One region of the Anaerosinus sp. genome, then DNA from elsewhere that is predicted to be linked to it. Evidence: riboswitches for the same ligand, from Rfam matches in the RefSeq annotation. Region 1 holds a riboswitch; the other holds the start of a gene.
What was found. A riboswitch is a leader RNA that binds a small molecule or an ion and turns the genes downstream of it on or off. The one in region 1 is predicted to bind cobalamin.
Positions count from the first base shown of each region.

Region 1 (4,222 bases):
TCGGTGCAGGAAACTCTGGTATGGATGCTGCACTTGATGCGTATGAAATGGGAGCAGAAAAGGTAACTTGTATTGATGTGCAAAAGCCGGCAGCCTTTAAAAAGGAAATTGAACACTTTGAATCTCTTGGTGGCGATATCATTTGGCCTGTAATGACGAAAGAAATCACAGATAAAGGAATTCTCGCTGAGGATGGAAGATTCATTGAAGGCGACATGGTCATTGTAACGGTTGGGGAAACACCAATCCTAGATTATTTACCTGAAGGGTTAAACAAATTTCGCGATTGGTTAGTGCCAGGTGCAGATACGAGTGTTATGGCTGGTGTATTTGCGGCTGGTGACGTAGTGAAACCTGGCCGTTTAACGGATGCAATTGGGGCTGGTGCGAAGGCTGCAATGGCAGCAGATGCTTACGTAAATGGAGAAGCATATGCACAGGCAGTGAAGAAGGAAGTTATTCCAGCGGGACAAATAAATAAAGCTTACTTTGAAAAATGTCATGGTTGTGAATTGCCAGCGGCAAATCAAGATTTCAATCGTTGTATTAGTTGTGGTACTTGCCGAGATTGTAGTATGTGTCTTGAATCCTGCCCAGAAAAGGCAATTAGTAAAGTCGTTAAAGCAGACGGTACATTTGAATATGTTTCTGATGCAGAACGTTGTATTGGCTGTGGTATTTGCGCGGGCGTTTGCCCATGCGGGATCTGGACAATGAAGGCAAATGCAGAGAAAATCAATATGTATAGAACCTATAATAAGAATTAAATCAAGTAAAATAAGCCGACAAAATCATTGATTTTGTCGGCTTATTTGGGTTAGGGCGATAAAGTTAGAGTAATTATGTGAAAAAGATTAAATGTTTTTAGTGCTATTTTGAACGGATGATGTAACTTGTAAAGGAACGTCGCCATAATCATTTGGAGCGATAGACCCTTTGATAAAAGTGAGACTTAAATAAAAGGTTGATTTAAGAATGCTTAAGATCTCTATTTACTGAAAAAGAACTTTTTCAATAATTTATAATTTTACAGAAATATACAAGAAAAATGTTAAATTAGGTAATTTATTGACAGGCCCGAGGGGCAGTGTTATGATGATAAAGTATTACCATGGAAAATATTTCTTGCGATTTATTGAAATGATGTGAAAACTAAATATTGAAGGGAACAGGTGCCCGTGAGGGCTTAATAGGGAAGTTCGGTTCAATGCCGGCGCGGTCCCGCCACTGTAATAAGGAGTTAGTCCAAGATATGCCACTGGGGTGAAAACTTTGGGAAGGTTTGGATGAGCGATGATTTAAAGCCAGGAGAACTGCCTGTTTATCAATCACCGAATATGGAGATTAGATGCTGCGTTAACTGTTGGATAGAACAATTCAAAGTTTAATGTTGACCATCCATTCAGTCCATACAACCTACGAGTGATAGGGAGGGGATAAAATAACAGCATTTATATTGCTATTTTACCCAGCTTCGTGCTGGGTTTTTATGTTTTTATTTGCTGATAATTGAAATCTGCCTTTTCGAAGAGGTAGATTTTTTTGTTAGTAAGATGGATTGTGTAGTTAAGAAATTTTTAGGAGGATAAATCGGGGATGAAACATTACAGCCAAAAAAAGAAAGCAATCGGGATGGCGATTGTTTGTGGAATGATATTGGGCACGCAATTATCAATCGGTAGAGAGATTGCTTGGGCAAATGAAGAAGTATTGGATGAATTTTATTTAGATGGTGTTGTTGTAACTGCGACAAGGACTGATCAGACAGTAAAAGAAGTTCCTACCACAGTACAAGTAATCACACGTCAAGATATTGAAAAGCGACAATCTAGAACGTTACGGGATGTTTTGCAAAATGCACTAGGGGTGACCTTGTGGAAGGATTTTCAGGGAAGATCACAAGTGAGAATTCGTGGCTCGGAATCAAGACATGTTTTAATTATGGTTGATGGCAAACGGATGAGCGGAGAACTTTCGTATAACTCAGCCAATGCGCATGAAATCGATCGAATCAATATGGATAATGTGGAACGTGTTGAAATTATCCGCGGTTCTGCCGGTTCGCTGTATGGAAGCGATGCAATTGGCGGCGTTGTCAATATTATCACGCGACAACCAATGAAAAAACAAGGCTCGATTAATTATGATTATTCATTTTATGAACATGGTGACAGTGCAGGTCCGACAACTAGTATTTTTTATCAAGATATCAATGAGACAGGAAATATGAGTTGGAAGATATCGGGAAGTTATAACGATAGTAAGCCATTCTATGTAGATAATGAAGGAACAAGTAATAATTATTTTGGCAAAGAGCAAAATATTGATTTTGGCATGACCTATACGGCTGAAAATGGAAATCGCTTAAGTTTTGATTTCGGACAATTGAACGAAGACACACAGCGTTCAGAAGCGGGGCAATCTTATCATCCGATGATGCCAAAATCAGATAAAATTAATAAAAATGAAAATAAACGTACGAATTTATCGCTGAGCTATGAGGGTGAAGATGCTAAACAAAATTGGTCGGTTCGGGCATATCAGTCGAAATATGAAAAGGAATATTTTATTTATAAACAGACACGGCGCAATAATATTGTTACTATACCTTATACATTAAATAGTTTCGATTGGGTGAATCGTACAATTAATGTCCTTGAAGGAAAAGACAGCTGGCAACTGGGTGATAAGCATCTAGCTACAGCTGGTTTTGAATGGAGACAAGATAAATCGGAAGGAACGAGAATAAAAACCGATCTAAATAGTAAAAAAACGAGTGATGAAGCATCTATTGACTATGTTTCCTTGTATTTTCAGGATGAAATTCGTCCAAATGATCAATGGCTATTTATACCATCCATAAGATTTGATCATAGTAATTTATTTGACTCTGCTTGGACAGGAAATTTAGCATCTACTTATCACATTGCTGATGATACTAGGTTAAAGTTTGTTGTGGGACAAGGTTATAAGACACCGACGATTAATGAACTTTATCATGCTTGGGAAATGTTTGCAGGCAGCGCGATGGGCGGACCAGGTCAGTATTTCCAGGGAAATCCTAATATTAAGCCGGAAAAATCATGGAACTATGAATTAGCATTAGAAAAAGATTGGAATGATAAAACAACAGGACATTTTGGTTTATTTAGAAATGATGTTAAAGAATTAATTACATCTACTTGGACTGGTAAATATGTGGATAGTGCTGGAGACTTAGTTTCCAGTATGATACCGACAAAAGACAAATTAATGACGTATAAAAACATTCCCGAAGCGAGAATGCAAGGAATAGAAGCTTCAATCCAGCATCAATTGAGTGATGAAGTAGATTTGAACTTTGGCTATGTTTATTTAGATGCAAAAGATCAAGGAAGCAGTCAAAGACTAGAAGATCGTCCTAGACATCAGCTTAATTTAGGATTGTTTTATCATCCGAAGGATACGAACTGGCAATTTAACTTGGATGTAGTAAGTAATATTGATTATTGGGCGAGCAAAGATGGCAATATTACAACGGGGGATAAAGAAATGGAAAATAGCACATTTACAGTAGTTAATTTCTTAGCACAAAAAGATTTAGATGCGAGGGCAAGCCTATACTTAGGCATAGATAATCTCGGCAATTATCATGATTATAATAAAGATGTATATGGAAGAATGTATCGTGTTGGAATCAACTGCAAATTCTAGTTTGGTTAGGACTGAAAGTGAGTGTTGTATGAATAAAGGATTAATAGTGGTTAGTGCAATTTTATTTATTGCAGCTAGTATATTGTTTTCTGGATGTGGGAATAAAGAATCTTTGACTTTAGGGGAAAATCATAGCCAGAACTTGACAATCATCGACGATAATCATCGCGAAGTGTTATTGGCAAATACACCAGAACGAATTGTGGTGTTATCACCATCCTTTCTAGAAATTTTGGATCAGGTACAGGGGAAAGTTGTCGGACGGGCAACCTCACAGATTGCTCAGATTCCCGAGCGATATAAAGATAGTGCAGAAGTTGGTTTTGTTTATCGAATTAGCAGTGAAGCTGTAGTGAGCTTACAGCCTGATTTAGTCATTGCCTATAAAGGAATGCATGAGAATTTGCTACCAATATTGGAGGAAAACCATATTCCGGTGATTGTACTTAATCTGAAAACTTATCAAGACGTAAAACGAAATTGCGAATTATTAGGGCTGGTTTCCGGTCATGCAGATTTGGGGCAAGAC
Region 1 covers NZ_CBDNNH010000023.1:118,294-122,515, forward strand. The annotation lists gene ACWZFG_RS11590 (FAD-dependent oxidoreductase) at 1-767, shown strand, start outside; cobalamin riboswitch at 1,154-1,335, shown strand; gene ACWZFG_RS11595 (TonB-dependent receptor plug domain-containing protein) at 1,597-3,693, shown strand; gene ACWZFG_RS11600 (ABC transporter substrate-binding protein) at 3,722-4,222, shown strand, end outside.

Region 2 (4,222 bases), on a different contig from region 1:
TATCTATGGGGAATTCATGCGGATGGTTATCGCTTGTGGTTTGTTAAAGGAACGCCAATTGATGTTTTTGATGGAACGCCAACTACAACAGTTACAGCAAGCAAAGCATTCAGTATTACCGACATGAGCGATTTTGATGGTGGTAATTTGAACTCAGCTTGCTTTATTGCACCAGATGTGGCTGGGGCAGGAAAGCTGAAAGCTGCAGGCGTTTCTGCACCAACAGCATCTAAATCCCTTGCTTCACATATTCGCTTAGCGCGTGAAGCATGTGAATTAGCAGAAAAATGTAAAAAACAAAGAGTGTGTGCGTTTGATATAGAGTGTTGAAAAGTGTTAGGGAAAAGTTAGACCTAGGCTTTTTAGTGTCTAGGTCTAACTTTATATTTAAATGAGAAAGCCAAGAGGAATAGTGATGAAAAAATGGTTTCTAGTGGGTGCTTTTACTCTGTTATGTAACATGTTTTTTTCTGTAGGTTTTGCAATGGAAGAAAATAAAGATTCAGCAATAGATTGGGAAATTAGCGTGAAGGAAAAGCTTACACCAGAGGAGATAGAAGCAATGCGCTGGACAGAGGTATTTCAAAATGAATTGGCGCAATATTTTTTCGAAGTGAAGTCGATTCAACCAGACAGCGCAGATAAAGATCAAGTGCATGTTACTATAAAAGCAATCTATAAGGATAAAGCGGTGATTAAAAAGCTAAATGAACAATATCAAAAAAAAATGGAGGGAGAAGATAGCATAGCTTATAGTGAGATGCAGATGATTTTTCAGCTTCGTAAAAGAATGTATGCAGTGAAAAATTTAAAATTGTATAGCTCCAAAGGAGTGCTTATCGCGGAGCAAACGAAAGCAGTAAGTTTTGTTCCTGTGCCAGTGAAAACTTTTGCAGATACGATGTACGATTTTGTCAGGAAATGTGCACAAAATTAATAGGTATGAAATGACAAAAGAATTAGAAACTTATTGTAAATAAAATGACTATATTGGGGAATGAAAGAAGTATTTTTATAAAAGATAAGATGAATGATAAAAAAATCTACAGATAATGTTGCTAAATAAAAACAAAAGGAGTATACTCTTATTTTGTAAGAAAATGAAAAGTAATACAAAAATGAATAAAGATGGAATGGGTGTCGAAAGACTTAATAGGGAAGTCCGGTGAAAAACCGGTGCGGTCCCGCCGCTGTAACAGGGAGTAAGGCTACATGAATGTCACTGGGAGAAATCTTGGGAAGGCGTAGCCAAGCGATGATCTGGAGCCAGAAGAACTGCCTATTTAACAATCACTGTTAGACCTGCGAGCGATGGGAAGGGGATTTCTGAAATTTGTTGATATGATATTTTTATGTTGATATTGTTTTGGATTCCAAAGTCTTCTGTCTATCGTAGGTGGAAGATTTTTTTATTTTTAAATCCAGAGACATTAAATTAAAACATGATGGTATCAGATAGGGGTTCTAGTAGGATTTAAAATGTGAAATTTTGTCCGTAAAAAATATATAACGAAGAAATGGGTGTCGAAAGACTTAATAGGGAAGTCCGGTGAAAAACCGGTGCGGTCCCGCCGCTGTAACAGGGAGTAAGGCTATATGAATGTCACTGGGAGAAATCTTGGGAAGGCGTAGCCAAGCAATGATCTGGAGCCAGAAGAACTGCCTATTTAACAATCACTGTTAGACCTGCGAGCGATGGGAAGGGGATTATGAAGCATAGGTTTATTTCCTATGCATTCATATCACTTCTGTCAAACATGGCAGAAGTTTTTTTATTGAATTTTATAAGTAGGGATGAGATTGAAGAAGATGGATAGTAAATGGTTATATCAAATCAAAACGAAAAAAAAGCGCCGCTATCAAAATATAGCAGCGTGCGTAGTTTGTACGTTAGCCTTGGGCTTTGCTACACCGGCTGGGGTGGTATGGGCTGATGAAGCAGAGAAAGATATTGAAAAAATATCAAATACAGAGAATGAACTAGACCAGTATACGTTAGATACTGTTACTGTTGAAGCAAAGCGCCCAGATTGGGAGTCAAAATTATCTCCAGGCACAGTAACTGTGATTCGTCCTGACGATTACAAAGGTGAGCAGAAAACATTGCCGGAACTCTTAAAAAAGGTTCCAGGAGTACATGTGCGTGAAGTAAATGGGAAAGGTCAGTATACGACTGTAACAGTTAGAGGTTCAACAGCGGCGCAAGTTGGGGTTTTTCTAGATGGGGTTTTATCAAATTTAGGTGGAGATGCAGCTGTTGATATATCTACAATTCCCGTTGATAATGTTGAGCGGATAGAAGTATATCGTGGTTATATACCAACTCGTTTTGCTGGAACTTTTATGGGTGGTGTTATCAATATAGTAACGAAGAAACCCACCAAGGCAAATATATCGGCAGAAGTTGGCAAATCCTCTTATGGTGGTACAAGGGCAGCTTTGGAAATAACCAATCCATTAGGTAGTGGTAGTTTGCTGATTGGAATTAACCATGATGACAGTGATCAAAAATTTAAATATGAAAATTATGCAGCTGGAAGAAATATATCGGATGCTCAGTTAAGCATAAATTCGTTGCAAGAAGACGTAAATGATTTTAATCCCAAAATGATAGATATGTTAACAAGCGGACGCAAACCGCTTATTTCTATGAGTGATACAGATAAAGATTACTACAAAGCCAATCCTGATGCGTGGGTAGAATTTATTAGAAACACAGGTGACAATAGCTTAAGTCATGCGATAGAAGATAATGCAAGAAATGTAGCACAAAAGTCTGATATGAGTACTTTTAGGCAAACGATGATTGACATGGGCATCAAAGATAAATATATTGCTGAGGGATATCCTGAAACTGGATGGACGAATTGGTGGGATTATGCCGGTGAGGACTGGAATCACCATGGTAGTGAAACAGGGATTATAAATGATAATGTAAAGAATCAAATTATTGATACATATGTGCAAAATACAACGCCTAAAATTATTGATGAATGGACAACTATTGTTGATCCGGATAAAAGTACGTCATTAGCAAGTTCGAAAGAAGACTTAGAAGCGGCGAAAAAGAAACTTAAGGCATTGCAGGATAAAGAAAGATACCGCAGATATAACGATTATAAAAAAGATAGCGCTATTATCAAATGGCAGGACGATAACTTTGTGATTAAAGGAAGCTGGAACAAACTGCAAAGACATTTACCTGATAGTTTATGGGGAGATAGTGTTAACGATGCAGCCACGAATGCATTAGTAGATACAAAAGATATTTTTTATGCGTCAAGTCGTAAACAGGATCTTGAGAATAGTGAAATCCTTTTACAAAATAGGGCGCAATATAAAAAGTTGGAATGGGGCTGGATGATCGACTATCTTCATCAAGATAAAAAATATAAGACGGAACATATGTTAGATTATCCTAATAACTTTAGGTGGAATAATATTCCGCTAAGAGAGTGGAGTCATTATCAATCTGATAAATATAATGTACAGCTTGATGGAAATTATCAAATTAATGATAACCAGATGTTAGAATATCAGTTTAACTTTTCTCATGAAAAGTTAAACATTAAAGGTTCGTTATTAGATAAAGTTCTTGGTGATGATGTTATAGGAAATATATTAGGACAAACTCGTAACAGATATGAGCAAGATTTATTTAATGTGCAGATACAAGATGCGATTACATTGGATAAAGAAGGTACATTCATATTGACTCCAAGTATTCGTTATAATCAATCAAAAATTACTGGGTTTAGTGATGGAAAACGTTTTCCGGTAAATCAAAGTAATAAATTTCATTGGTTACATCAAGAAGATAGTCAGACGGATGGCAAATCTACTTGGCAATTAGCGTTGAAAAAAGATTTTAATGATAGCTTTAGTCTTCGCATGACAGGTGGTACTTATTATAGACTGCTTAATATGTATGAAATTGCCGGTGATGGTGCTGGAATTTTGCCGGCGTCACGAGATGGAAGTAGTTCAATTTTTCCATTGCCGGAAGAAGGAAAGCAGTTTGATATTAGTGCTTTATGGAACGGTAAAACCTTGGGGGCAGACAATAATACTACATTAACTTATTTTTGGCGTGATTCAGATAATATGCTTCAATTGGTGCGTGCAGGTCTTGATTATTGGTCTTATTTTAATGATAGCCGAGCCAAAGTGCATGGCATTGAGTTAGAAAGCCAATTTAAGTGGAATAAATACTCTTTAGATT
Region 2 covers NZ_CBDNNH010000002.1:97,127-101,348, forward strand. The annotation lists gene ACWZFG_RS00765 (hypothetical protein) at 1-330, shown strand, start outside; gene ACWZFG_RS00770 (hypothetical protein) at 416-937, shown strand; cobalamin riboswitch at 1,119-1,297, shown strand; cobalamin riboswitch at 1,503-1,681, shown strand; gene ACWZFG_RS00775 (TonB-dependent receptor) at 1,795-4,222, shown strand, end outside.
Region 2: another riboswitch for cobalamin. It lies ahead of ACWZFG_RS00775 (TonB-dependent receptor); the one in region 1 lies ahead of ACWZFG_RS11595 (TonB-dependent receptor plug domain-containing protein).